3 regions of the Eubacterium sp. BIOML-A2 genome follow, and region 3 is predicted to be linked to each of the others. Evidence: predicted binding sites of a transcription regulator. Region 3 holds the regulator's gene; each other region holds the start of a gene.
The links. Region 3 encodes Rex, which represses fermentation and respiration genes when NADH is low (regulators of the CRP and FNR family bind a similar motif). Its sites were predicted from a motif close to ATTGTTAANNNNTTAACAAT; they were not measured.

Region 1 (10,172 bases), on a different contig from region 3:
TGGCGGGAATGGATGGAATCCTGGAAACAGCCGCAGAGCCCGAATCGGAGATTCTGGTAACGGCCATTGTCGGTATGATCGGGATTCTGCCTACGATTGAGGCGATACGTGCGAAGAAGGATATTGCGCTTGCCAATAAGGAAACACTTGTCACGGCAGGTCATATCATTATGCCGCTGGCCAGGGAACATGGGGTGTCAATCCTGCCCGTGGACAGCGAGCACAGCGCCATTTTTCAGTCCCTGCAGGGCGGACAGAGGGCCGCTCTCCACAAGATACTGCTGACGGCCTCCGGAGGGCCCTTCAGGGGCCGTTCAAAAGCGGAGCTTGGGAACATTCAGGTGGAAGACGCCCTGAAGCATCCGAACTGGGAGATGGGGCGCAAGATCACGATCGATTCCTCTACAATGGTCAACAAAGGCCTGGAGGTTATCGAGGCGAAGTGGCTTTTTGACGTGACGGTAGACCAGGTTGAAGTAGTCGTGCAGCCACAGAGCATTATCCACTCTATGGTTGAGTACGAGGACGGGGCTGTTATCGCTGAACTTGGGACGCCGGATATGAAGCTTCCGATTCAGTACGCCCTGTATTATCCGGAGAGAAGATATCTTCCGGGCGGCAGGCTGGATTTTGGAGCCCTCTCACAGATTACATTTGAGAAACCAGATATGGAAACATTTTATGGCCTGAAGCTGGCATACGAGGCCGGAAGGCGGGGGGGATCCCTGCCGACAGTCCTCAACGCAGCCAATGAAAAGGCCGTAGCCCTCTTTCTGGAAAGGAAGATCCGTTACCTGCAGATTCCGGAGATGATACAGGCCTGTATGGAGAAACATAAAATAATTGAACATCCTACAGTGGAAGAGATACTAAATACGGAGCAGGCAACATATGAATTTATAAAAAACAGGTGGTAGTATATGGGGATAATTTTAGCAATACTTCTGTTCAGCGTGGTCATTATATTCCATGAGCTGGGACATTTTACCCTGGCGAAGCTTAATGGCATACGCGTGGACGAATTTTCGTTGGGACTTGGTCCTACAATCATAGGAAAAGAATTCAGAGGGACAAAGTTTTCCCTGAAGCTTCTGCCATTTGGCGGGGCATGCATGATGGGGGAAGATGATGCGGATGATCTGACGGAGGGCAGCTTTAACAGCAAGTCTGTCTGGGCAAGGATTTCTGTAATTGCGGCAGGCCCGGTGTTCAACTTCATTATGGCTTTGATATTTTCTGTCATTCTGGTGGCCTGGATCGGGTATGATGCTCCGGTAGTCCAGGGTGTGGATGCGGGATACTCAGCCATGGAGCAGGGGCTTCAGGAGGGCGATGTCATTACGGGTTTGAATGGAAAGGATATTCATCTATGGAGAGAGGTCAGTCTCTTTAATATGATGAACAGAGATGCAGATTCCGTGGAGGTCACATACGAAAGAGACGGGCAGGAGTATACGGCCACGATTGTACCCAGGCAGCTAGAGGGGGACAGCATGAAACGGATGGGAATCCGTGGCAGCACAGCAAATACAAAGGCCGGTCTGGTTGATTCTGTCAAGTACGGAGCGTACACGCTGCGGTACTGGGTAAATTATACGTTTGACTGCCTCAGGATGCTTGTTACCGGGCAGATCGGAATCAAGCAGATGTCGGGGCCTGTGGGGATTGTAAATTTTGTGGATGACACATACAAGCAGGCGGCTCCTTCGGGTGCGGCAACGGTTATCTTGAATCTGCTGAACATTGCTATTTTGCTGTCGGCCAACCTGGGAGTGATGAACCTGCTGCCGATTCCGGCTCTGGACGGCGGCAGACTGGTATTTTTGATCGTTGAGGCCGTACGGCGCAAACGTGTGCCCCCGGAGAAGGAAGGTATGGTGCACATTGCAGGCTTTGCACTGCTGATGGTTCTTATGGTCGTAGTCCTGTTCAATGATATACGGAATATTTTTTGACGAGATAAGCGTGAACGCCTCGGAAAAGATACGCGCGGTAAACAGCGGGTGTCTTTTCCGGGGCGTATTTTTATTGACGGCAATTTCCCTGTTTTGCCCGCAGGCACATTTTAAATTCCGGCGCATATATATAATAGAGATGAATTTTTTGCGAGGGAATATATGACTTCTTTAAGAGCAATGCAGAATAATGCTGTAGACAAAGGGCAGCTGCAGATTAACGTTACATCAGAGATTACGGCACTTCCTGTTACCGGGGCGACAATATCGATATCTTATACCGGAGTTCCGGAGAGTACACTGGAGCAGGTGAATACGGATGCGTCCGGGCAGACCGATGTACTGGATCTGGATGCGCCTCCCCTGGAGTACAGCCTGAATCCGACGGTTGAGTACCAGCCCTACTCCGAATACACACTGGATATCAGCGCACCGGGGTTTGAACCCATGAGCATTGCGGGGACAGAGATTCTGCCGGATGTAAGAGCAATACAGAACGTGGCGCTCAGGCCAAATGACCAGACCCGGGAGAATGAACAGGTTTTTGTAATACCCGCACATACATTATACGGCGAATATCCCCCAAAGATAGCAGAGGAGGAAATAAAACCGATTAACGAGACCGGTGAAATCGTACTGAGCAGAGTGGTAGTGCCGGAATTTATTATCGTCCATGACGGTTCTCCCCGGGACACTACCGCACAGAATTATTATGTAAAATATAAAGATTACATCAAAAATGTAGCATCCAGTGAAATCTACGCCACATGGCCGGCAGATACGATCCGGGCAAATGTCCTGGCTATTATGTCCTTTACTCTGAACCGTGTGTACACAGAATGGTACCGTAATAAAGGATATGATTTCACGATCACATCCTCCACAGCATTTGACCACAAATGGATTCCGGAGAGAAATTTTTATGATACAATCTCCGTGATCGTAGATGAGTTATTTGCAGATTATCTGTCCAGACCTAATGTAAGGCAGCCGATCCTGACACAGTACTGCGACGGGCGCAGGGTAACCTGTCCAAACTGGATGACACAGTGGGGGTCAATGGCGCTCGGGGAGCAGGGCTACAGCCCGATCGAGATTCTGCGTTATTATTACGGAGACGACATGTATATCAACACCGCCCAGGAAATATCCGGAGTCCCCTCCTCCTGGCCGGGCTACACTCTGGAGATCGGCTCCAGCGGCGACAAAGTCAGGCAGATGCAGGAACAGCTTAACGTCATAGCCGGGGCATATCCCGCCATTCCTAAAATCGATGCAGACGGAATATACGGGCCGGCAACGGCTGCAACCGTAGAAAAATTCCAGTCCGTGTTCGGCCTTCCGCAGACGGGAACCGTGGACTATAGAACCTGGTACAAAATATCAGAAATCTACGTAGGAGTATCACGTATTGCGGAATTGGGGTGAATTCTTGCGGGAGAGGCAGGTGTATAGTCCGCCGCCGGAACCGGACATAGGTGTGGCTGGAGACGGGGCTGCGGCTGTAAGCTGGAGTAAAGTAAAATAGAAGGAAAACCGGGGCAGCCTGGGCACATCACCCGAACCCTTGATGGGTTCGCGCGCTGGGCCCAGGAAAAAATGTAATTTGGAGATTACATTTTTTGCCCCGGTTTTCCTTCTATTTTACTTAACTCCAGCTAACAACCGCAGCTACGCCTCCAGCCACACCTATGTCCGGTTCCGGCGGCTGCTTGCATCCGGCCGGGGGTATGAATTTACCGGCGGGGATTCCGGTCGGGGGAGGCGGATTGAATTGGTTGGGTGTGGTGTTTCCGGGCGCATAGAGTGCGCGCTAGAAGCCCTTGCAGAAGAAAAGAGGCTGGTTCCATCAGCAGCCTCTTTTTTTCTGCTACGGATTCTAAGTAAACGGACAGTGCCCGGAAATACCACACCCTGCCCCGGGGCAATTCTGCCTCCTGCTTTACTTAGCGTCCCCCTTACTTAATCCCCGTCGCGCCGCGGAACTTCATCGGGGATGATGTTTCCTACGCTTGCTTTTCCCGGCAGATCGATTTCGGGAATGTTATGGTTATCGTATTCATTTTCTTCAGCTGTCTTTGAGGGCATTTTGATTTCTCTCATATTACAACCTCCTTGCACTTTTTATGATAGTGTGTGCAGAATTAAGGTAAATATGCAGAAATACAGCCTTATTCTGCAAGAGAATAAAGCTGTAAGAAGCTTGCACGTTCTTCACGGTTCATTCTGACAAATTCAGTGAAATCCACGTCTACATAATACATTTGTTCTCCACAGCAGTTTGCGTGCGACTGATTGTTTGTATAATGGTATCTTTTGCATTTTATACAATAAAATACATGCATCATTTGTATCACTCCTTTCTGCTATCATACCATAAAATATGGGCTGTGAGAATTAAAATGTTGTTAAGGGTGAGAGTTATGTGTGACGGAAAGAAACACATAACTTGATCAGAATATATTTATTGGATGATTTATGATACAACAACCTTGAAGTTTAGGGGATCCTAAACTATAATTTATATAGAGGTGAAAAGCATGGATAATGGGGATAGGACGAAACAAAAGTTCGTGACGGCCATGACAGAACTGATGGGCGCGAAACCGTTGGATAAGATAACGGTGAAAGAGATTGTAGAAAAGAGCGGTATGACAAGACAGACTTTTTACCGCTGCTTTTTGGATAAATATGATCTGGTGAATTGGCATTTTGAACGTCTTGCTAAGAAGTCTTTTTTGCAGATGGGTGTCAGCATGACCTTAAGGGAGGGGCTTGAGAAAAAGTTTTGGTTTATCAAAAACGAACAGACTTTCTTTGCAGCAGCTTTTCAGTCGGAGGATTACAATTCCCTGGTTGCTTATGACTATGAATGCATATTGCAGTTTTATAAGAATATCATAGAAAAGAAGACGAAAAAACCGCTGGATGAGGATATCTGCTTTCTGCTGGAGATGTACTGCAGAGGTTCCATCTATATGACTGCCCGGTGGGCCAGGAGAAATATGGATCTGGCTCCGGAGAAGATGGCAGATCTGCTCATACAGGCGCTCCCGCAGCCGTTGGAAGAACTGCTCTCTGAACTGCAGCCTGATTTGCAGGATGAATAGGATCTGGTATTGTAAGAATAAATGTTACATAGACGCCATTTTGTAACTTGTCTCTGTATGTTTCAGGTTGTTATAATTATAACAATAAATGATGCTGCAAGGCAATCTATAAAATGTAAAGGGGATATGTGCTATGTCAAACAGATTTATTTTGAATGAAACATCTTACCATGGAGCAGGGGCGGTCAATGATATTGCGGCTGAAGTTCAGGCCAGGGGATTTCAGAAGGCATTTGTGTGTTCTGATCCGGATCTGGTGAAGTTTGGGGTTACACAGAAGGTGCTGGATGTGCTGGAGTCAAATGATCTGGCGTATGAACTTTATTCAGATATTAAGCCCAATCCGACCATTGAGAATGTGCAGACGGGAGTCGCTGCGTACCGGTCCTCCGGTGCGGACTATATCATTGCAATTGGCGGCGGATCTTCTATGGATACAGCCAAAGCGGTAGGTATCATCATCAACAACCCGGAATTTGAGGATGTCAGAAGCCTGGAAGGCACCGCACCCACGAAAAATAAGTGTGTGCCGATTATTGCGGTTCCGACAACAGCCGGTACAGCAGCGGAAGTTACGATTAACTATGTGATAACAGATGTTGAAAAGAACAGAAAGTTTGTATGTGTTGACCCCCACGATATCCCGATCGTGGCAGTGATTGATCCGGACATGATGTCCAGCATGCCGAAGGGGCTGACAGCATCCACGGGCATGGATGCGCTGACACATGCAATTGAGGGGTATATTACGGCCGGAGCATGGGAATTATCAGATATGTTCCACTTAAAATCTATTGAGATTATCGCCCGCTCCCTGAGAGGCGCAGTCGACAATACGCCGGAGGGAAGAGCGGACATGGCGCTTGGACAGTATGTGGCAGGGATGGGATTCTCCAATGTAGGGCTGGGAATTGTGCATTCTATGGCACATACGCTGGGCGCACTTTATGACACGCCGCATGGAGTTGCGAATGCGATTCTGCTCCCAACGGTTATGGAGTACAATGCAGATGCTACAGGAGAGAAGTACAGGGAGATCGCAAAAGCCATGGGTGTGGAAGGAACCGAAAATATGACACAGGAAGAGTACCGCAGGGCGGCAGTGGATGCAGTGAAAAAGCTATCTGCAGATGTCGGAATCCCGGCAGACCTCAAAGGCATTGCCAAAGAGGAGGACATTGCGTTTTTGTCTGAATCGGCATATGCGGATGCCTGCAGGCCGGGGAATCCGAAGGAGACTTCCGTAGAGGACATTGCAGCTCTGTTCAGGTCTCTTCTTTAAGCTGCTCTCCCGCCGCACCGGCGGAGCCAGGGCTCCCTTTGTAAGAACGGCGGGGATCGCACAGGTGTGGGGAAGCGGCAGAACGGGGAAGGATTATGGCAGGAAGAAGGAAAAAAAGAAGAAAATGGCCGGTCGTAGCCGGAATATTCATTCTGACAGGCATTTTTACAGGTTTGGGAGCAGTGGCTTTTCAGCAGCTCCCAGGCCTTTTTGCGTCCACAAAAGAAGTGATTGAGACGGTGAAGGTCCAGGTGGAGAAAAGCACAAGTGTTCCCTTTGAGGAAGTTAGAATACCGGAAGACGATGTGGCACAGGGCTACTATTACCGGCAGCTCCCGGAAACGGAACAGAACCTGTATAAGGAGCTTTATCAGGGGATGATGGACTTTAACGAAGCCATCTATATGCATTCACCCGATGTGGAGGTGCTCAAAAAGGTGTGCCAGTTTATTTTCAGCGACAGGCCGGAGATATTTTGGTGTACCGGGGAGATGCAGGTGACCAGCTATGCGGACTATTCTGAAGTACAGCCTGTATATACCTGCACACAGGAGGAGCGGACACAGAAGCAGGCACAGATTGATGAGGCTGTCTCTGCATGCTTTGAAGGGATTGACGGGAACGCTTCGGAATATGATAAGATCAAATACATTTTCGAATATCTGGTAAATACTGTGGACTATAATATGGAGGCCCCTGACAATCAGAACATATACAGTGCCCTGGCGGGGAAGGCATCCGTATGTGCGGGATATTCCCGCGCCGCTCAGTATCTTCTGCAGAAGACAGGCATCGAGTGTATCTATGTAACCGGAACGATTCCCGGACAGGGAGCGCATGCATGGAATATCGTGAAGTGTGACGGGCAATACTATCAAATGGATGTTACTTTCGGGGATCCGGTATTCCTGGAGACCGAGAGCGGGGAAAATTTGCCGGAGCAAAGTATTAATTATGATTATCTTTGCTGCAGCGATGCGGAAATCATGAAAAACCATACCATGGATACGACAGTGGGCTATCCGCCCTGCAGTTCCATGGATTTGAACTATTATAAACTCAACGGCATGTACTACGAGGAATATCAGCCGGACCAGCTGCTGAAGGATATGAATGACACCATCTACAGCAGGGCGGATTCTTTTACCTGTAAGTTTGCAAATGATACACTCTATCAGGAGGCACATGACAGTATCCTGAACGACCTGGTTCAGAGAGCGGCCCAGAATCTGCTGGAATACTACGGACTTGAATCTGTGCAGTATACCTATATAGAGGATGAGACGATGAATAAGATCACGATTTTCTGGAACTATCAATAATTTTCCGGAAAATTGTTACAGAATGTTGTTTAAAAATTTTGTTGAAATCTGTTTTTAAATGTAGTATAATCTTTACAATTTGAGAACGAGGGCGCTCTGGATTGAAAGACTCCAAGAGTGCCTTTGTCATGTAAAATAAATGAGATTCTGTTTGTTGCTTTTACGGGCGCTGTTTACAGGGCTTACGGGGCGGCGAAATACAGGAAGGGAATAGGTGAACAGATGAAAGCGTTTCTGATATTGGAAGACGGAACCGTGTTTTCAGGAAAAAGCATTGGTTCGAAAAAAGAGATGATAAGTGAAATCGTATTTAATACCTCCATGACAGGGTATTTGGAAGTATTGACTGACCCTTCTTACGCGGGACAGGCCGTCGTTATGACATACCCGTTAATCGGGAATTACGGCATAACACCGGATATGGAATCCCAAAAGGCATGGCCGGACGGATACATCGTGAGGGAACTGTCCAGGATGCCAAGCAACTTCAGGTGTGAAGGAACGATCCAGGATTTTCTTGAAAAGCAGGATATTCCGGGGATTGCGGATGTGGATACCCGTGCCCTTACGAAGATATTAAGGGAAAAAGGCACCATGAACGGGATGATTACCACGAATGAAAATTACTGCCTGGAAGAGATTCTTCCAAAACTAAAGGCCTACAGGGTGGGAGATGTTGTTTCTAAAGTGACATGCAGTAAAAAGTATGTGCTGGAAGGAAGCGGGAAGAAAGTAGCACTCCTCGATCTGGGCGCCAAAAATAATATAGCCAATTCTTTAAATAAACGTGGTTGTGAAGTGACTGTTTATCCGTCCAGCACAACTGCAGAGGAAATCATTTCAGCAAATCCTGACGGCATCATGCTTTCTAACGGCCCTGGTGACCCTGCAGACTGCACTTCTATTATCGAAGAAATCAAAAAATTATACCATACCGATATTCCTATTTTTGCGATTTGCCTGGGGCATCAACTGATGGCTCTTGCTACTGGTGCGGCCACACATAAGCTGAAGTACGGCCACCGCGGCGGCAACCATCCTGTCAAGGACCTTCGGACGGGACGCGTGTATATTTCTTCACAAAACCATGGCTATGTGGTGGATGATAAAAGCGTGGATCCGGAGATCGCTGCGCCCGCATTTGTCAACGTCAATGATGAAACAAATGAAGGTCTGCAATATCAGGGGAAGAATATCTTTACCGTGCAGTTTCATCCGGAAGCCTGCCCGGGACCGCAGGACTCGGGTTACCTGTTTGACAGATTTATGGAAATGATGGGAGGAGCGAAATAATGCCAAAGGATAACAGTATCAAAAAAGTATTAGTCATCGGTTCGGGGCCTATTATTATCGGACAGGCCGCAGAGTTCGATTATGCGGGGACACAGGCATGCCGCTCCTTAAAGGAAGAAGGGGTTGAAGTTGTGCTGCTGAACTCCAATCCGGCAACAATCATGACCGATAAAGATATAGCCGATAAGGTGTATATTGAACCGCTTACCGTAGAAGTTGTGGAACAGCTGATCAGGAAGGAACGGCCTGACAGTGTACTTCCGACGCTGGGAGGGCAGGCAGGCCTGAATCTGGCAATGGAGCTGGACGAGGCCGGATTCTTTAAAGAGAATAACGTGCGCCTGATCGGAACTACATCAGAGACGATTAAAAAGGCGGAGGACCGCCTGGAATTCAAGGCCACAATGGAAAAGATCGGCGAGCCCGTGGCTGCGTCCCTTGTTGTGGAGAATGTTGCGGACGGCCTTGCATTTGCCAATGAGATCGGATACCCTGTCGTACTCCGCCCCGCATACACACTGGGAGGAAGCGGCGGCGGAATTGCCCGGAATTCGGAGCAGCTGGTGGAAATCCTGGAAAACGGCCTGCGCCTCTCCCGTGTGGGACAGGTTCTGGTAGAGCGCTGCATCGCAGGCTGGAAGGAAATCGAGTACGAGGTGATGCGGGATTCCAAGGGGAATTGTATCACGGTCTGCAACATGGAGAATATTGATCCGGTGGGTGTGCATACAGGTGACAGTATCGTGGTTGCCCCATCCCAGACACTGGGGGATAAAGAGTATCAGATGCTGCGTACATCTGCCCTGAATATCATCAGCGAGCTGAATATCACGGGGGGATGCAACGTACAGTATGCACTCAATCCGGAAAGCTTTGAATACTGTGTAATCGAGGTGAATCCGCGTGTCAGCCGTTCCTCTGCTCTGGCATCCAAAGCGACCGGCTATCCGATTGCCAAAGTTGCGGCGAAGATCGCGCTGGGTTATACATTGGATGAGATTAAAAATGCTATAACCGGTAAAACTTATGCAAGCTTCGAGCCGATGCTGGATTACTGTGTGGTAAAGATTCCAAGGCTTCCCTTCGATAAATTCATCAGCGCCAAGAGGACGCTGACAACGCAGATGAAGGCGACCGGAGAAGTTATGAGCATCTGTGACAACTTTGAGGGCGCCTTGATGAAAGCGATCCGCTCTCTGGAACAGCACGT
Region 2 (10,172 bases), on a different contig from region 3:
ATCGTGGCGCCGCATCCCAGACACCTCGCAGTCTCTGCTTTTACCTGTTCCTCCGTAAACACAAGGCGCGTATCCCGGAAGGTAGATGCCGCTTTAACTCCGGCCTTATGCCCCGGCGCCTGGCGGCTGGCATGGTCATAGCTTTCCTCCGGGATATCCAGGTTTTTCTTATCCAGTTCTATAAATTCACGCCGATTTCGGCCGATTGTCAGACTCTGTCCGTCATGTACAAAACGGTGAATGGAGACCGCGCCTTCTTTTCCGGCCGCAATCGCATCGATTGCAAACTTTGGCCCGGTATACACATCTCCGCCAACAAAGATATCAGGCTCCGCTGTCTGATAGGTCAAAGAATCTGCCACAGCGCCGCCTCCGCGTCCCAGTTCCACTTTGGTTCCATCCAGAAGGCCTCCCCAGATAATGCTCTGCCCGATACTCAGCAGCACATTGTCACATGCTACCGTCATGCAGTCATCCTCGTCATATTGTGGATGAAAACGACCTTCTGCATCTGTCACAGCCACGCATTTTTTGAAGACCACTCCGGTAACTTTTCCGTTCTCACCAAGTATTTCTTTTGGTCCCCAGCCGCAATTTACCGTGATTCCTTCTTCCTGCGCCTCTGCCACTTCATCTTCAGCGGCAGGCATGGAATCCCTTGCTTCCAGACAAAACATCTGCGTGATAGATGCTCCTGCACGCACTGCACTCCGCGCCACATCAACGGCCACATTGCCGCCGCCGACCACAACGGTCCGCCCGGACAACTCTACCTTCTCATCCGTATTGACCCTGTGAAGGAAATCCACACCTGTCAGTACGCCCTCTAACTCTTCTCCTGAGACACCGGCCCTGCGCCCGCCCTGACATCCGATTGCAAGGTAAAACGCCTGATAGCCCTGTGCCCGCAGCTCTTCCAGTGTAATATCTTTCCCTACTTCTATACCGCATTTAAACTCGATTCCCATCTCACGCAGCACCGAGATCTCCGCATCTACCACCTCTTTTTCCAGCCTGAAGCCCGGGATTCCATGAGTCAGCATTCCTCCCGGCTGTCTGTGCTTTTCAAAGATGGTCACCGGATACCCCTTCTGAGCCAGGAAAAAGGCACAGCTCATCCCGGCCGGTCCGGCGCCTACAACCGCAATCTTCTGCGGATATGGCTTCCCGATCTGATTGACCATCGGCGGAATATAACGGGACTCTGCATTCAGCTCCTGCATGGCAATAAACTTCTTGACCTCATCGATTGCCACCGCCTGATCGATTTCCCCGCGGGTGCAGGCGTCTTCGCAGCGCCGGTTGCAGATACTTCCGCATACTGCCGGGAATGGGTTCTCCTTCTTAATCAGCTTAAGTGCATCCAAATACCTTCCCTGAGAAGCCATATTAATATATCCCTGCACGGCAATATGAGCCGGACAATTCGTTTTGCACGGTGCTGTTCCCGTGTCATAGCAGTTAATCTGGTTATCATCCCTGTAATTCTCATTCCATTTCTCCGGCCCCCACTTCACCGCATCCGGCAGTTCCTGCACCGGATAGGATACCGGCCCGCTCTTTGTACAGAGTTTCTGTCCCAGCTTTGCCGCACCGGACGGGCAGTATTCCACACACTGGCCGCATGCCACACAGTTATCGGTATTCACCCTGGCTATATAAGCGGAGCGGGACATATTCGGAGTGTTAAACAGCTGAGAGGTGCGCAGTGCATAACAGGAACAGACACAGCAGTTACAGATAGCAAAGATCTTATCTTCCCCATCGATATTTGTGATCTGGTGCACCAGGCCATTGTCCTCCGCCCTCTGCAGGATCTCCATGACCTCCGCTTCGTCAATATAGCGGCCCTTTCCAGTCTCTACAATGTAATCGGCCATATCTCCGACGCCAATGCACATATCATCTTCCAGGTGTCCGCAGCCTTCTCCCTGAATTCTGCGGGAACGGCGGCAGGAACAGGCGCCCACCGCATATTTCCCTTTATACTTCTGTACCCAGTGGGAAATATGCTCGACACTGACGGACTTCTGCTCCGTTGGTATGGCCTTTTCAACCGGAATGACATGCATACCAATTCCAGCGCCCCCCGGAGGCACCATAGGGGTTACCTTTTCCAGCGGCAGCCGGCTCATCTGCTCAAAAAATCTGGCGACCTCATGATGTTTCTCTACCTGCTCCAGGTTCATGTTCATGAATTCCGCACAGCCGGGCACAAACATCGGCAGTATGTACTGTTTATGACGGTCCGCGTTTTCCCAGTTGTATTCCAGCAGACCGATCACGCTCATCTCCTGCAGCAATTCTTCCGTCCTCTTCAGCGGCTTGCCGCATTTCTTCGCAATCTCCTGTGCACTGGCCGGCTTTCTTACCTTCATCGCAAGGGCCACTTCCGCCATCTCATCCGTTACAACACAGGCGAGTCCCCAGTATTCCGGATCGTCCACTGTCACTTTGTGCCCAATTCGGTCCGTGATTTTCTGCCCCAGCTTTAGAATTAATGTTCTCTCTTCTGCCATACCTAACTCCTTTCCGCTTTCTGCCATGCCTTCACTTCTCCCCTGAGCCATTCGGCCCAAGTCTCTATCCCCTCACCGGTGCGGGCACAGATTGGTATAATGATTGCATTCGGGTTTCTTTTTAAAATGTTCCTTCTGCATTGTTCCATATCAAAATCAAAATAGGGAAGCACATCTGTCTTGTTGATCAGAACGACGTCGCAGATAGAAAACATCAGCGGGTATTTCAACGGTTTGTCGTCTCCCTCAGGTACGCTTAGAATCATGGCATTCTTCACCGCTCCGGTATCAAATTCTGCCGGACAGACAAGATTCCCCACATTCTCAAGTACCACAAGATCCAGATCTCCGCATTCAAGGCCCTCCAGCCCCTGCCGGGTCATATCTGCATCCAGATGGCACATCCCCCCTGTATGGAGCTGGATTGCCTCAACCCCAAGCCGGGAAATCGTTTCTGCATCTACGTCAGAATCAATATCCGCCTCCATCACTCCGATCTTCAGCTCATTTTTCAGCTGTTCAATCGTCCTGGTAAGTGTAGTCGTCTTACCGGATCCCGGTGAAGACATCAGGTTTAACAAAAACACCTTTTTTTCCTTCAGTTCTTTCCTCAATTCGGATGCCCGTTTATCATTATCCGCAAAAACACTCTGCTTAATTTCCAGAACCCTAAAATCTCCCATCCGCTTCTCTCCTTCGCTCATAATTGGTTGTACCACAATGTGTTATCTTTTTAACATTGTATCATTCCATATAATGCGTGTCAATTACTCCCTTTCTTTTTGTGCAATCAGCAACATATTTCCCTTCTTTTTAGTGCATATTCACCTATGTTTACGACGTTGGAATCTGGTATGACCACATCCAATTTTCATCTCCTGTGCCACATTGCGCTCTGTACTTTTTGTATTTCAAGTTTTTTAAAAATCTATTGACAGAAATTGCGTATTAGTATATATTAAAGGTGTAAGTCAGTTTGTTACTCAAGTAACTAACTAATAAGGTGGTGATATCATTGAACATAAATCCAAATATAGATAAACCTATATTCGTTCAAATTGCAGAACAGTTAGAAGATTCCATATTTACAGGCGTCTTTCCAGAGGAAACAAAGATTCCTTCAACCAATGAGATCTCGGCACTTTTGAACATTAATCCACATACAGTCCTCAAAGGAATGAACATGCTGGTAGACGAAGAGATTATTTATAAAAGGAGGGGTCTTGGAATGTATGTAAAAGCAGGCGCAGTTAAAAAAATCCGCAGAAAAAGACAGGATCAATTTTACAATCAATATATTGAGGCATTAATTAACGAGGCCGTCAAACTGCAGATGTCAAAAGAGGAAATTATCACATTGATAGAAAAGGGGTATGAAAATGAATGCAATACAAATTAAGAATGTCGTAAAACGTTACAGCAATGTCAACGCACTGGATCGGGTTTCTATTTCGTTTGAATATGGTAAAATTTACGGATTTTTAGGAAGAAACGGAGCCGGCAAATCCACTTTAATTAACATCATTTCCAACCGCATCTTCGCTGATGAAGGGGAAATCCTTATTGACGGTCTACGCGCAAAAGAAAACATGGAAGTGCACGAAAAGATATTTTGTATGAGTGAGATGGACTTATACGACACCAGCCTGAAAGTGATAGAACATTTTAAGTGGATAGACCGTTTTTATGATAATTTTGACCTGGATCAGGCACGTCAGATTGCAGAAAAGTTTGATCTTGATATTAACAAAAGATACAAAGCACTGTCGAAAGGTTATCAGTCTATCTTTAAACTTACGATTGCGCTTTCCCTCCATGTACCTTATGTGGTTTTTGATGAGCCTGTGCTGGGACTGGACGCGAATCACCGGGAGTTGTTTTATGAATTATTACTGAAGGATTATGAAAACTATCAGAGAACGATTATTATCGCTACCCATCTTATAGAAGAGGTGGCAAACATCATCGAAGAAGTGGTTCTAATCGACAAAGGCAGAGTGCTTCTGCAGGAAACCGTTGAAACGCTGATGAATAAAGGATACTGTATTTCCGGCCTCGCCGGTGAAGTCGATGACTACTGTAAAGACAAAAATGTGATAGGTTACGATGAACTTGGTAATTTAAAACTCGCTTATATACTGGGAGAAAAAGAACAGCTTCCTAAAAACAGTCGCTTACAGATATCTAATATGAACCTGCAAAAACTATTCGTAAAGTTAACAGAGAAAGGGGGCCGCTGATATGAAAAAATTAGGCACTGTTATCCGTTATGAATGTATGACATCGTTTAAATATATTTGGATCTTCTACGCAATTGAATATGCAGTTGTCGCGGCCGTTTTTGTCCTTTCTTATATTACAAACGGAAGCAGCGGCAAAATTGGTACGAACGGCTTAGAGTTTAATTCTTTTATCTATGTAGGTATCTTAGGGATCCTGGGGTTTAAAGAAGATTTTAAAATGCTGATACAAAATGGATTTACCAGAAAATATATCTTTCTTTCCACATTTTCCCTGTTCGCTTTTATCTCGGGAATCATGTCACTGGTTGATACAATCCTGGGAAACGCGCTTCACCACTGGTTTCATGGCTATCACTCATTATTTGGCGGACTGTACGGATATGGGCATTCTTACTTTTTAGGCTGGGTTTGGCTGTTTTTAGTATATATGCTTATCTGCTGTCTGTTTTACCTGGTAATCCTTATTATAAACAAGATCGGTAAAAAGATATCGGTCTATGCCGGGATTACTCTCGGCCTCACGATCATTTTAATAATACCTGCTTTGATAAAATTTGTTCTTCCAAAAGATTTTACTGACAGGATTATCCTATTTGTCCTAAAGGCTTTTGGATACATGACCGACGGTACAATAAACTTTATGTATCCTGTACTTATCTTTGTACTTGCAGCGTGTATTTTAAGCCTATGTTCATACTGTGTCATACGCAGAACAGAGCTGAAAGCATAAGCATTCTCTCATGCAGCATGCAGTAATTGGGAAGGCCCATAACTGATTATACAGCCGCTATGGACGAATCCACAGCGGCTGTTTTGTATTCCCACTCTCCCAGACCTTATTCTAATATCTTCCATAGTCCTTTGCAATTTCTACCATTCTGTGTGCCCTTGCAAAATCGGCATTTGCAGGGTATTCGCATCCCGTTGCAAGTATGAAGCCGCCTCCGGCTGACATTGCGTCAATGGAATTTCTGCATTCCTGGTCCCAGTTTTCGTCAGTGCCGATTGCTGCGTTTGCCGGAGTAACACACCCGATCAGGGTTGTCAGATTCCCGTATTTCTCTTTACATTCTTTAAAATCTTTACAGTCATCCGGCGGATATAAGAAGGAAATCGCCGCGGGCTGCATACGCTCGATCTGAACATCAAAGTAGATTTTCTGCCCGCAATTGTGTATCATTACCAGCCCATTTTTATCTCTTACCACCTGGGCAAGCTCTTCCACCAGATCTCCCTCCAGCTCATTCCACATTTCCTTGCTCATGATAGAGCCAGAGGCAAAAAGGGTATCAAACATGATGCCATTCACCCCCGTATCCATCAGAGCTCTGCAGTAATCTTTCAAGGTCTCATTAATCTCGCGCGCCGCTTCATGTACCGCATCCGGATCATCATAAAAATCCATATACATTTCCTGCTGACTACGCAGCATGGACAGCGTACCCAGGGGCCCAAATACAAATGCTACAATGGGGAATTCTCCATTGGAGGCTTCTACCAATTTTCTGCATGTATCAATATGCATCATCATACGTCTGGAGCTGCGGTAATCCACTTTCTTAATCCTGGCATAATCCTCAATCTCTTTCACTACGCAATGCTCATAATCCGGGTGCGCAGCTTCATTTTCCGGATAAATCAGTTCCTGCCCCCATGCATCGCATTCAACGGAAAGATCAATCAACGTTACGATGCAATCCAGATCAAACTCCTCTCTCGCTTTTAAGAGAGCATCCGCGCACAGCTGTGCATCGTTAGCCCATTCTCTGTAACTTACTCCTGTCAGTCTGCGGGAAGCCCCGCTGATGATAGGGTATACCGGTACCCTGTCTGCCTCCTCGTGATTCAATGCTTTTACTACCCGTTCCATTGCATTCATTATAATTCCCTCCTGAAAGAATACTGTTCAATATACTTCTGTGTCATTGGCGCCCTGTTAATTCATACCAAAATTATAATATACTTTCAGATTTGTTTTTGTATTTTTTTAATATTTTTTATACTATTTTTGTAGGAATTAAAAAAATCTAATCTTAATGTAAATGAAAAATAGTATGCCTGCAGAATCTGGCTGCATAAACTTCAATTTTTTCATTCCCCCTTTTATAAGGCAAAAAATGGATGCTGCGGGAGAAACCGCAGCATCCATTTTTTGTCTTATTCAGAATGTTTCTTTCAATTTTCAAATTAACGGATGTCCAACCTTGGTTTTAAGCTTAACTTTCTCTCACAGCTTCTCTAATTCTTCTTTTCCTCTTCCACAGATCGGACATTTAAAATCTTCTGGTATGGTATCTGACTCCAGGATGTATCCGCAGATTTTACAGCGGTATCCCTTTACTTTTTCGGGCTCAGGGATATAACTGGATGCCTTTGGAGGTGTAACACCATTTTTCACGGTATGATAATATGCGTATGTCATAGGCTCTTCCGTACTCATCACTTCTGCATCTACTACTTCTCCCAGGAATACAATATGTGTTCCCACGTCCATCGTATTTTTCACTTTACAGCTGAACCTGGCTGCTGCCTGGCTGCAAACATACGGAATTCCATTGAGATCCGTCTTCGTCTCAAATCCCTCAAATTTATCTTTATCTTTGCTACTTTGGAACCCGAATGCCCCAATCAGCTCCATTGTGGCTGACTGTGCAAGCGCGATTCCAGTAAAATACCCTGACTCCTGTATTAGACCGGCAGTATAATTTTCTTTGTTAATTGTCACCGTAACCTGCAGCGGTTCTGAAGTCACCTGGATCATTGTATTCACAACACAACCTCCGGCTTTTTCCCCATTTTTTGCCGAGATAATATAAAGACCATAACTCATCTTCCAAAATGCTTTTGTATCCATAAACGTCCTCCTTTAATAATAGTAATTATTATCGATATTTACAATATAACATATCTGTTAATATTTTACAATCCTTAAATACAATTAATAACCTGAAAAAAACGGAGAAACGTGATTATCGGAAATTCAAACGGATCAATCAAGAAATAAAAAAGGAGAGGCCGGAATCGCTTCCGGCCAAGGAAAATTATGAAAAAGAAAATTTATAATAAAAAGGTTATTGTCCCTTTACAATTAATAATATACCGCCTAAATGTGATAGTTATGTGAGGGATAATTTAACAAATTATGTACTTTTTTCGAAAAAATTATTAACAAGTTCAAAGAGGGCGGTTCAAAGGGGTCTGACCCCTTTTAACCGCCCTCTTTGTTTCATTTTCTTATTCACCCAAAATATCCCTTAAGTCGTTCTCCGGCGTAGTGATTGGCGCAATATTGTAGTGTTCCACCAGATAATTCAGCACATTAGGAGATACAAAGGCCGGCAGCGTTGGTCCCAGCTTAATATTCTGAATCCCCAGATGCAGCAGGGTCAGCAGGATACAAACAGCCTTCTGTTCATACCAGGAAAGCACCATCGAGAGCGGCAGTTCATTCACCTGGCATCCAAAAGCCTCTGACAAGGCCACCGCAACCTTAATTGCACTATAAGCATCGTTGCACTGCCCCATATCCATCATTCTTGGCAGGCCCCCTATTGTTCCGAGGTCCAGGTCGTTAAACCGGTATTTGCCGCAGGCGAGTGTCAGAATTACCGTGTCCGCCGGAGTCTGCTTTACAAATTCAGTATAATAATTACGGCCCGGACGTGCGCCGTCACAGCCGCCCACAAGGAAGAAGTGGCGGATGGCTCCGGCTTTTACGGCGTCAATTACCTGTCCCGCTACACTGAGCACCGTACCGTGGCCAAATCCAGTCGTCACACTCTTACCGCCGTTTATTCCTGTAAACTCCATATCTTCCTCATATCCGCCGAGCGCCAGCGCTTTTTCGATCACAGGCGTAAAATCTTTATCGCTGTCAATATGAATCATTTCAGGATAAGACACGACTTCTGTTGTAAACACTCTGTCTGCATAACTCTCTTTTACCGGCATCAGACAGTTTGTGGTATACAGGATCGGAGCCGGGATATCTGCAAATTCCTTTTGCTGGTTCTGCCATGCTGTGCCAAAGTTTCCTTTTAAATGAGGATACTTTTTCAGTTCCGGATACGCATGAGCGGGAAGCATTTCTCCGTGGGTATAGATGTGAATGCCCTTACCTGCAGTCTGTTCCAACAGAAGCTTCAGATCCCAAAGGTCATGGCCGGTAATCACGATGAACGGTCCTTTCTCCACTTTCATTGTCACCTCAACCGGCTGGGGCGTCCCAAAGGTTTCCGTATTGGCGCGGTCTAGCAGCTCCATACAGGTCAGATTTACTTTGCCTGTCTCCATCACAACAGGGAGCAGTTCCTCCATCCCCCAGTCCTCCCCCAGGATAGAAAGCGCTTTGATCATAAATTCGTTCACTTCCGCGTTCTCATATCCCAGAACCATCGCATGATAAGCATAGGCCGCCATTCCCCGAATTCCGAACAGAATCAGCGATTTGAGGGAACGGATATCCTCCTCTGCGTTCCAGATACGGGACATGTCGTAGCGGTCCGTATTCCCGCACGGGGAACCGCAGGATGCGCATCCGGGCACAATCCGCCTTTTTTCTGCTTCTATACGGTCAATCATCTCTTGCAGAGTCTCGTCGTTAAAATTCACATTCGTTACCGTCGTAAAAAGCCCTTCCAGAATCAGACGGTCCGTCTGCTGTGTCCCGGGGGTATTGGAACAGGCACGCGCCAGAGAGATCAACGCCCCCGTCAGTTCGTCCTGCAGCTTTGCAGATGAAGCGGATTTGCCGCATACACCTGCCTTACCTGTACATCCTGTGCATCCCGCCGTCTGCTCACATTGAAAACAAAACATTTGATTATCCATTTTTTCTCCTTTCCGCTGCTTCATAGCAGCAATACCTGATAACTTTAATCAATCACGCCTCCAGCTGTTAAGCACAGTATAATGCAGGTAAGCATTCAAGTATGTTGTTAAAACAACAAAAGTAAAAAAACTGAATATGTAAAAAAGCAGGTATAAAAAAACCTGCTTACACCTACTTTTTTACTATTTTTAATCATAAAGATTCTGTGCAATCTCCGGATCGTCCATATTGTCTGCTGTATACCACTGGCAGCCTGTATCGATATCTGAGACAGACTCTCCATTTGCTACTTTATACAAAAGATCTACCAAAGTTTCTCCCATTGCTACAGGAGCCTGAGTAATGGCGCCCAGGAATGTGCCGTCTGCAACCGCTCCTTTGATAACAGCACCGGAATCAAATGCAACGCCAATGACCTGTCCCTCTTTGGTGCCAAATTTTCCAAGGTTCTCATTGCCGGTAACCATGGCCTCTCCCGAATGCTGGTTCGCACCGTAGACCGCAATTGTGTCTGCCTTATTCAAAAGGTTTGCACAGTCTGTTGCTGAGAGTGCAGCATCTACGCTCGCGGGCACAGTA
Region 3 (10,172 bases):
CGTTAATAATATCCCGCTGGACAAATGTGCAGAAAAAGGAATCGTTGTATTCAATACCCCCGGAGCTAATGCCAATGGTGTAAAAGAACTTGTGATCGCGGGAATGCTTCTTGCGGCGCGTGACATAATAGGCGGTATCAGCTGGGTTCAGGAGAATGAAGAGGACGGGGACATCGCCAAGATGACCGAAAAAAAGAAAAAGGCCTTTGCCGGGACAGAGCTGGAAGGCAAAAAATTGGGCGTCATAGGTCTCGGAGCAGTCGGAGTTCTGGTAGCAAATGCTGCAACGCATCTCGGAATGGAAGTATACGGTTATGACCCATATGTATCCGTCGACGCTGCATGGAAGCTTTCACGTAATATCCACCATGCAAAAACGGTAGATGAGCTCTATAAAGAATGTGATTATATCACGATCCATGTACCGGCCCTGGAAGATACGAAGGGCATGATTAACAAAGACACGATCAGCCTGATGAAAAAAGATGTGGTCATCCTGAATTTTGCAAGAGATGTGCTCGTAAACAGTGAGGACATGGTTGATGCCCTTGTAGCAGGAAACGTGAAATGTTATGTAACAGACTTTCCAACACCGGAGGTCACAGGAGTTAAAGGGGCAATTGTAATTCCACACCTCGGAGCTTCCACAGAGGAATCCGAAGACAACTGTGCAAAAATGGCAGTCAAGGAAACCATTGATTACCTGGAAAATGGTAATATTACACATTCCGTAAACTACCCGGATTGTGATATGGGACAGAAAGGTGAAGGATCCAGAATCACCATCCTGCACCATAACATACCAAACATGCTCGGGCAGTTCACGGCATTGCTCGCAAAAGAAAAGTTAAATATCTCCCTGATGACAAATAAGAGCAGAAAAGAATATGCCTATACCATGATGGATGTAGATGGGGATGTATCAAGGGCAGTAATAGATGAACTCAGCGGTATCGAGGGGGTTTTGAAGGTTAGAGTTATTCTTTAGTTTAGAAGGTGATGGTTCAGAAACCGGACACAGTGGGGTCTGGAAACGGGTTCTGGCTGTAAAGTGCAGCCGGAAGACGCTTCCAGACCCCACTGTGTCCGGTTCTTGGTCTATTGTTTCAAAACGGGAGGAAACTGCCTCTTATGGAGTTCAAGGAGGGGGTGGAAGGAATCTGCATTTAAAATTTGTTATTGACAAGAAATGTATTATTGTATACAATTATACACGGATGTAATTTACACAATTACAATGTTACAGTATGTCAACTGGCTATGTAGGAGGTAAGGACTAAATGGAAGACAGGAAAGTTTTTTTGAACAAGCACACGAATCTTTTGGAACTGGAAGAGTATATTTATCAGCTGGTGGATGTTGATAATCCGAATGTATTCCGCAATCTGTTTCACTATGATGAGATTCCTAAAATTGCTTTTAATGACAGAATCGTGCCTCATAATATGCCGGATGAGATATGGATTACGGATACGACGTTCCGTGACGGACAGCAGTCACGCGCTCCTTATACGACGGAACAGATTGTAGCTGTTTTTGATTATTTACATAGACTCGGGGGCCCGCAGGGGAAGATACGGCAGAGCGAGTTTTTCCTGTATAGTAAGAAGGACAGGGATGCTGTCTATAAATGTCTGGAGAAAGGATATGAATTTCCGGAAATCACAAGCTGGATCCGTGCCAGTAAGAAAGATTTTGGGCTGGTTAAGGATATCGGGCTGAAGGAAACGGGGATACTTGTCAGCTGTTCGGATTATCATATATTTTATAAATTGAAGATGACCCGCAGGGAAGCAATGAACCACTATCTGTCCGTAGTGAGGGAGTGTATGGAAACTGGCGTGAAGCCGCGCTGCCATCTGGAGGATATTACGCGGTCTGATATATATGGGTTTGTGATCCCCTTCTGCCTGGAGCTGATGAAGCTGATGGAAGAGTACCAGATACCGGTTAAGATCCGTGCCTGCGATACTATGGGATACGGTGTGAATTTCCCCGGTGCGGTAATTCCGAGATCTGTACCGGGCATTATATATGGGTTGATGACACATGCGGGTGTCCCAAGCGAGCTGATTGAGTTCCACGGGCACAATGATTTCTATAAAGCAGTCAGCAACTCAACAACGGCCTGGCTGTATGGCGCTTCGGGAGTCAACTGTTCCTTGTTCGGTATCGGAGAGCGTACTGGCAATACCCCGCTTGAAGCGATGGTATTTGAATACGCACAGCTCAGGGGTACATTGGACGGGATGGATACAACTGTGATCACAGAGCTGGCGGAGTACTATGAAAAAGAGATCGGATACCGGGTTCCCTCCAGAACACCGTTTGTGGGGAAGAATTTTAATGTAACCCGTGCCGGGATTCATGCGGATGGAATGCTCAAAAACGAAGAAATTTATAATATTTTTGATACCGACAAATATTTAAACCGCCCGGCGCTTGTATCTGTCTCCAATACGTCCGGTATTGCGGGAATTGCTTACTGGATTAACGCATACTACAAGCTTCCGGCAGAACGCCAGGTGGATAAAAATTCAGAGCTTGTGCTGGCGTTAAAGACCTGGGTGGACAAAGAATATGAAGAAGGTCGCGTTACAGTCTTGACAGATGACGAATTAGTTGCCAAAATAGACAGTGTATGCAGTGAACTGCATATAAAACTCTGACTTGGGAGGACATATAAGCAAAATGGAAGAATATCAGGACCATTCCTTAGGCAGCCGTGTTTTTCAGAGAATCCGTGACGATATCCTGAAGGGAAAGTATGAGGAACACGATGAGTTAAGGGAAAATACGATCGGGAAAGAACTGGGGGTCAGCCGCACGCCTGTGCGAGAGGCGCTGAGGCAGCTTGAATTGGAAGGCCTTGTCTCTATCATCCCGAATAAGGGGGCATATGTGACGGGAATATCTTCGAAGGATGTAAGCGACATCTATATGATCCGTTCTATGCTGGAGGGGCTGTGCGCGAGATGGGCTACAGAAAACATTACGGACGAGCAGCTGGATGAGCTGGACGAGATTATGCTTCTTTCCGAGTTTCATATGAAAAAAGAGGGTGGCGGCAGTGCGGATCAGGTGGCTGAACTGGACGGCAAGTTCCATGCGGTTTTATATGAGGCGTCAAACAGCAAGATACTCAGCCATGTACTGACAGATTTCCACAAATATGTCCAACTGGCGCGTAGATCTTCCGTAGTCTCAGAAGAACGGGCCAGAAAGTCGATCCGGGAGCATAAGCAGATTCTGCGCGCAATCCGGGATAAAGATGCAGACCTTGCGGAGCAGCTCGCCAACGAGCATATTCTGCATGTCATACAGAACCTTAAAAAACAAGGTTATACCCATGGGCATCCCGTAATTCATGCCCCTGCGGGGCTGGTTTCCAGCAAGCCGCAAAATAATGTATGAAAAACGATTAGGAGGAGACAGTTAAGATGGAAAAGATTAAGATGAGTACACCGATTGTTGAGATGGACGGGGATGAGATGACAAGAATCCTCTGGAAGATGATTAAAGATAATCTTCTGGAGCCTTACATCGAGCTGAATACGGAATATTACGATCTGGGCCTGGAATATAGAAATGAAACAAACGACCAGGTAACGGTGGATTCCGCGAATGCTACAAAGAAGTACAAAGTAGCTGTTAAGTGTGCAACCATCACCCCGAATGCTGCACGTATGGATGAATATGACCTGAAGGAGATGTGGAAGAGCCCGAACGGGACCATCCGTGCCATTCTGGACGGTACGGTTTTCCGTGCGCCGATCGTCGTAAAAGGAATTGAGCCATGCGTTAAGAACTGGAAAAAGCCGATTACCATTGCCCGTCATGCATACGGTGATGTATATAAGGGCTCAGAGATGAAGATTCCGGGCGCTGGCAGGGTGGAGCTTGTCTATACGGCTAAAGACGGGACAGAGACAAAAGAGCTCGTACATAATTTTGATGGACCGGGTATCGTGCAGGGCATGCACAATATCAATCAGTCCATCGAAAGCTTTGCAAGAAGCTGCTTCAACTATGCGCTGGATACAAAACAGGATCTCTGGTTTGCCACAAAAGATACGATTTCCAAAAAATATGACCACACATTCAAGGACATTTTCCAGGAAATCTATGATGCAGAATACGATGAAAAATTCAAGGCAGCCGGGATCGAGTATTTCTATACACTGATTGATGATGCGGTAGCGCGTGTTATGAAATCAGAGGGCGGATATATCTGGGCGTGCAAGAACTACGACGGCGACGTCATGAGTGATATGGTATCCTCCGCATTCGGATCGCTCGCCATGATGACATCCGTGCTTGTGTCTCCCGACGGATATTATGAATATGAGGCGGCCCACGGAACCGTACAGCGCCACTATTACAAGCACCTCAAGGGGGAGGAGACATCCACCAATTCAGTTGCAACTATTTTTGCATGGACAGGGGCTTTAAGAAAGCGCGGAGAGCTGGATGGAAACAATGATCTGATGGCATTTGCGGACAGACTGGAAAAAGCGACCATTGACACCATAGAATCCGGAAGCATGACAAAGGATCTGGCACTGATTACAACGATTGAGAATCCGACTGTTCTCAACAGTGAGGACTTTATCAAAGCGATTGCAGCAAGGCTGTAAATTTTATCTGCCTCATTCAATGCTTAAAAAGTCATCAAATAAATGATACTTCAAATTAAATGATGCAAAAACGGACCGGCACGCAGATCTGCATGCCGGTCCGTTTTTTATAAAGGCGTTGGAGCGTTGAAGTGAGCTTCCCCATTTTATTCTTATTCTGCAAGTTCTCCCCATTTTTCATAGAGAATGTCCAGTTCCTCTTCATTAGAAGCCTTTTCTGCAGCAAGTTCCTGGCATTTGACCGAGTTGGAATACACATCTTCATGGGTCATCAGTTCATCGATCTCTTCATTTCTTTCTTCCAGTACAGTGATGCGTTCTTCCGTCTTTTTCAGTTCATTCTGTTTTTTGCGCTCCCTGGCCTGCTGTTCCTTCTGTTCCTGCCAGCTGAGCTTTGCGTCTGAAACAGATTCCTTCGGAATACCGGAATCATCCGTGCCCCTGGCTGCGGGGGAAGCATAGACGGCCGTCAGCTCTTCCTTTTTTTCCAGATAATAGTCATAATTGCCGATATAGTTTACAAAGGTCTGATTCACCAGCTCTAATATGCGGGTAGCTGTCTGGTTGATAAAATAGCGGTCGTGTGAGACGTATAAGACGGTACCGGTATAGTCGTTGACTGCTTTTTCCAATATCTCTTTTGATGTGATATCCAGATGGTTTGTGGGCTCATCGAGGATTAGGAAATTGGCCTCGGAGAGCATCAGTTTTGCCAGCGATACGCGTCCCTTCTCGCCGCCGCTCAGGTCCCCGATCAGTTTGTACACGTCATCACCGGTAAACTGGAATGCGGCTAGCGTATTTCTGATCTGCGTATTATTCAGAGTTGGATAGTCATCCGAAATCTCGTCAAATATATTTTTCTGGTCGTGCAGCACATGGTGTTCCTGATCGTAATAACCGATTCTCACCTTAGACCCCAGAGTAAAGGAGCCCGTATCCGGGGGAACCACCTGGTTGATAATCTTAAGCAGCGTGGTTTTCCCGGTGCCGTTGTCACCGATTACAGCCACATGTTCGCCGCGTCTGATATCAAAGCTGATATCCGTAAATAAGGTCTGACTGTCAAAGCTTTTAGACAACCCCTCCACTGAAAGCACGTCGTTGCCGCTCAGGCAAGAGGGCTCCAGGGAAAAATGGATCTCCTTCGCCGCCTCCTGGGGCTTATCGACCAGCGTCATCTTATCCAGCAGTTTTTCACGGCTTTCCGCGCGCTTGATGGACTTCTCACGGTTAAAAGACCGGAGTTTTTCTATGACGGCCTCCTGATGCTTGATTTCCCTCTGCTGGTTCAGATATTCTTTCATCATGGCGTCGCGGATCTGTTGTTTTTTGTCCGCATAGGCCTTATAGTTGCCGGCGTACATCCGGACAGCCCCATTTTCGATCTCCACCACTTTTGTGACCACTCTGTTTAAGAAGAAACGATCATGGGAGACGATAAATACGGCGCCGGGGTAGTTCAGCAGATAGGTCTCAAGCCAGGTGATGGAATTTAAATCCAGATGGTTTGTGGGCTCATCCAGAAGCAGGATATCGGGTTTTGTGAGGAGCAGTTTTCCCAGGGAAACCCTTGTTTTCTGCCCTCCGGAAAGGGTGTCCGTTTTTTTGTCAAAATCCTCCTCCTGAAACCCAAGTCCTTTGAGGACGCCTGTCAGCTCGCTTTCGTAAGCATACCCATTCTGTGCCTCAAACGCGGACATCATGCGATGATAGGTATCGAGCCTGCTCTGAAGGGCATCACCGCTCAGAGACTTCAATTCCTTTTCAATAGCACGGATTTGATTTTCCAACTCGATAATATCAGCCTTTGCTGTCTTTACTTCCTCATATATGGAGCGGCCGCCCTCGAGTTTCTGCTGCTGTGCGAGATATCCGAGAGTTTTCCCTTTTGTAACTACAATTTCACCGCTGTCGGCTGGCTCTTCCTTTACGATCATCTTAAGAATGGTGGATTTTCCGGCCCCGTTTACTCCGACCAGAGCCGCTTTTTCTCTGTCTTCTATATGAAAAGAGCCGTCTCTGACAATGACCTGTCCACCGAAAGCTTTATTGAGATTATGGCATGCAAGTATCATAAGAAACCTCCTGTTGTCTTCTGTATCGGGCCTTCGGTTATGCTTCAGCCGCCGAAACCCCGCCCGCCGGGCATGAGTTACGGTATGCCCTTGAGTATACTTATTTCATTATAACGAAAATTGTTTAAAATACAACTAAAATTTGACTTTGCCCGTACAATTCTATATAATATTAAATAGATTAAGTTTGGAGGGGATAGCTGTGGAAGATAGAGAGATATCACGTGCAGTAATTGGACGGCTGCCCAGATATTACAGATATTTGGGAGAATTACTGGATGCAGGAGTAGAACGGATTTCATCAAATGACCTGAGCAAGAAGATGAGCGTCACTGCATCTCAGATTCGCCAGGATTTAAACAACTTCGGTGGTTTCGGCCAGCAGGGCTATGGATACAATGTTAAGTATCTCTATACAGAGATCGGAAAGATTCTGGGACTGAACAGAAAACATAACGTAATCATAATAGGAGCGGGTAACCTGGGACAGGCGCTTGCCAATTACGCGGCTTTTGAAAAGAGCGGCTTTATACTGCAGGGGATTTTTGACGTGAATCCAAGACTGGAAGGGGTAACTATACGTGGAATCCCGATCCGTATGATGGACGACCTGAGAGAATTTGTTGAAAATACGGACATAGAGATTGCTGCATTGACGATTCCAAAGTCAAAAGCAGTGGAAGTAGCCGATATGCTTGTTGAGAATGGTATCAAGGGCATATGGAATTTTGCGCACACTGATCTGCACCTGCCGGATGATGTGATCGTAGAAAGCGTACATTTGTCTGATAGTTTGATGAAACTGTCTTATAATATCAGCCGTTACAATGAAGAACATGATAATTGATTAACAATATAAAACGTGTAACAAAGGCACTGCGCCTTTGTTGCACGTTATTTCACTTATTGGGACACCTGCGCCTATCAGATACAATCCCTTCGGATACGCACAGTGGTATTAGAGGCAGATGCGGTGAGGACGCTGCGGACGCGGGTTTCACAAGCAAAACACTATGAAAATAAAGGAGAGTGAGTATATGAGATATCTGCCTACCGGTGAATGGATGCAGAAAGCGGACAATTACACGATCCATGAGATCGGGATTCCCTCTATGGTGCTGATGGAGCGGGCTGCTCTGGCGGCGGTGGCCGTTATGGAGCAGGAAAAAATCAATACACACAGAACGCTGGTGGTCTGCGGCTCCGGCAACAACGGCGGCGACGGCTTTGCAGTTGCGCGCCTGTTAAAAGAAAAAGGCTGTGATGTTGAGGCCGCTTTCATCGGAAACGAAGAATCCAGGACTCCTGACTGCATGCAGCAAATGAAAATCGCTGAAAATTGCGGTGTTCCTGTAGTAACAACAATCAACAGAAAGGAATATACTGTTATAGTGGATGCCGTTTTCGGCGTGGGCTTGAATCGGGAAGTCTCGGGAGCTTATGCGGCAAATATTAAAAAGATGAGTGCGCTGCCGGGACAGAAGGTTGCCATAGATATCCCTTCCGGCATCTGCTCAGCCACTGGAAAGGTATTAGGGACGGCATTTTCAGCCGATCTGACGGTTACTTTTGAGTGCGAAAAACTGGGCTGTGTTTTACATCCGGGCTGCCAATATGCCGGAAAAACTGTTGCCGTATCCATCGGAATCAGCCGGAAGCTTTTTGAAAAAGAACCGGGTGTCTGCTACACATTTGAAAAATCGGACCTGCCGGAGCTGATCCCGCCCCGAAGGCCCAATTCACATAAAGGAAACTATGGGAAGATCCTGATGATTACCGGAAGCCGCGGTATGTCGGGCGCCGCATATTTGAGTGCGAAGGCCGCGTATAGATGCGGCGCGGGTCTGGTCCGGATTTATACACATGAAGATAACCGGGTGATATTGCAGCAGCTTTTACCGGAAGCGATTGTAAGCACTTATACTGAATATGAGGAAGAAGCCATTCGGGATCTCCTCGCATGGGCGGATGTGGCCTGCATTGGCTGCGGGCTGGGACAGAGCCGTGTTGCGGAGAGTATCTTGACTCAGGTCGTGAAAGAGGTTCAGATTCCCTGCGTGATAGATGCAGATGGGCTGAATATACTGGGGTGCCATCCGGAACTGCTGGAAGAACGGGAGCGGCCCATTGTCCTGACGCCGCATATGAAAGAAATGTCCGGCCTGCTGGGCTGTTCTGTTACAGAGCTGCAGGAAAAGCGTTTTGAGATGACCAGGGCATTTACAGACTGGGCGGGTGTTGTCTGCGTCTTAAAGGATGCACGAACAATTGCGGCCAAGTGGGACCGTCAGATATTCGTCAATACTGCGGGAAACAGTTCTATGGCAAAGGCCGGGTCCGGGGATGTGCTCGCGGGGGTTATTACAGGGCTGATGGCCCAGGGACTGAAGCCATATGAGGCGGCTGTCTGCGGGGTATACCTGCACGCCTGCGCGGGAGACGAGGCCAAAGCAGCCAGGGGTTCCTACAGTGTGCTGGCAGAAGATATAACGGCGGGAATCGGGGACTGCCTAAAAAGAACAGAGGAGAGTATGGAGCAATGAAACAGTTTAACAGGGTATTTGCCAGGGTAGACCTGGATGCCGTATCATATAATATGGAACAGATGAGGCGGCGGATCGGGGAAGGGGCGCAGATCATCGCCGTGATAAAGATGGATGGGTACGGCCATGGCGCCGTGCCGATTGCGGAGATGTTTGAAGAAAAGGATTACATATGGGGCTACGCCACCGCAAGCCTGGAGGAGGCTGCAGCTCTCCGGAAGGAAGGGCTTAAAAAACCAATTCTCGTACTCGGCTGTATTTTCCCGGAGCAGTATGAGGAGATGATTCTTAAAGATATCCGTGCCACTGTTTATATGAAGGAGATGGCAAAAGGCATGTCAAAAGCCGCGGAAAAACTTGGCAGAACAGCACGTATACATATCAAAGTTGATACAGGGATGGGAAGGCTTGGATTCTTACCCGGCCCGGAGAGTGTAAAGGCCATCCGGGAGATCGGCGGGCTGCCTAATACAGAGATCGAGGGAATGTATACGCATTTTGCCAAAGCCGATGAGACCGACAAGAGCTACACACATAAGCAGCACGAAAAGTTTGAATGGATGAAGAAGGCCCTGGAGGCGGAAGGAACCTCCATTACATATTATCACTGTGACAACAGTGCCGGGATTATCGACTTCCCGGACATGAAACATAATCTGGTCCGCGCGGGTATTTCCACATACGGAATGTACCCGTCAGGGGAGGTCTCGCAGGAAGTCGTGGATCTCAAGCCGGCGCTTGAGCTGATCAGCCACGTTACTTTTGTGAAGGAAGTAGAAGCGGGTACTTCCATCAGCTATGGCGGTACTTTCATTGCACCTAAGAAGATGAAAGTAGCCACTATTCCTGTCGGGTACGGTGACGGATACGCCAGAGGGCTTTCAAATAAAGCTGACGTGCTGATCCGCGGCAGG

Region 1: fucO (lactaldehyde reductase) is a predicted target of Rex. The motif match lies at 5,132-5,151, and genes of this name have one in related genera.
Region 2: hypB (hydrogenase nickel incorporation protein HypB) is a predicted target of Rex. The motif match lies at 3,241-3,260, and genes of this name have one in related genera.

Annotation. Positions count from the first base shown of each region.
Region 1 covers NZ_WKZK01000064.1:19,090-29,261, forward strand. Annotated here, with positions in the region: gene dxr (1-deoxy-D-xylulose-5-phosphate reductoisomerase) at 1-917, shown strand, start outside; gene rseP (RIP metalloprotease RseP) at 921-1,955, shown strand; gene GKG43_RS19050 (peptidoglycan-binding protein) at 2,118-3,383, shown strand; gene GKG43_RS19055 (hypothetical protein) at 3,918-4,058, opposite strand; gene GKG43_RS22990 (hypothetical protein) at 4,127-4,303, opposite strand; gene GKG43_RS19060 (TetR/AcrR family transcriptional regulator C-terminal domain-containing protein) at 4,496-5,065, shown strand; gene fucO (lactaldehyde reductase) at 5,199-6,347, shown strand; gene GKG43_RS19070 (transglutaminase domain-containing protein) at 6,443-7,669, shown strand; gene GKG43_RS19075 (carbamoyl phosphate synthase small subunit) at 7,892-8,962, shown strand; gene carB (carbamoyl-phosphate synthase large subunit) at 8,962-10,172, shown strand, end outside.
Region 2 covers NZ_WKZK01000006.1:83,977-94,148, forward strand. Annotated here, with positions in the region: gene GKG43_RS03850 (FAD-dependent oxidoreductase) at 1-2,546, opposite strand, end outside; gene hypB (hydrogenase nickel incorporation protein HypB) at 2,522-3,202, opposite strand; gene GKG43_RS03860 (GntR family transcriptional regulator) at 3,535-3,918, shown strand; gene GKG43_RS03865 (ABC transporter ATP-binding protein) at 3,899-4,759, shown strand; gene GKG43_RS03870 (hypothetical protein) at 4,761-5,492, shown strand; gene GKG43_RS03875 (uroporphyrinogen decarboxylase family protein) at 5,604-6,641, opposite strand; gene GKG43_RS03880 (flavin reductase) at 6,990-7,616, opposite strand; gene hcp (hydroxylamine reductase) at 7,997-9,592, opposite strand; gene GKG43_RS03890 (substrate-binding domain-containing protein) at 9,782-10,172, opposite strand, start outside.
Region 3 covers NZ_WKZK01000017.1:29,053-39,224, forward strand. Annotated here, with positions in the region: gene GKG43_RS08290 (phosphoglycerate dehydrogenase) at 1-988, shown strand, start outside; gene GKG43_RS08295 (2-isopropylmalate synthase) at 1,281-2,669, shown strand; gene GKG43_RS08300 (GntR family transcriptional regulator) at 2,692-3,414, shown strand; gene GKG43_RS08305 (NADP-dependent isocitrate dehydrogenase) at 3,441-4,637, shown strand; gene GKG43_RS08310 (ABC-F family ATP-binding cassette domain-containing protein) at 4,790-6,715, opposite strand; gene GKG43_RS08315 (redox-sensing transcriptional repressor Rex) at 6,918-7,562, shown strand; gene GKG43_RS08320 (NAD(P)H-hydrate dehydratase) at 7,753-9,258, shown strand; gene alr (alanine racemase) at 9,255-10,172, shown strand, end outside.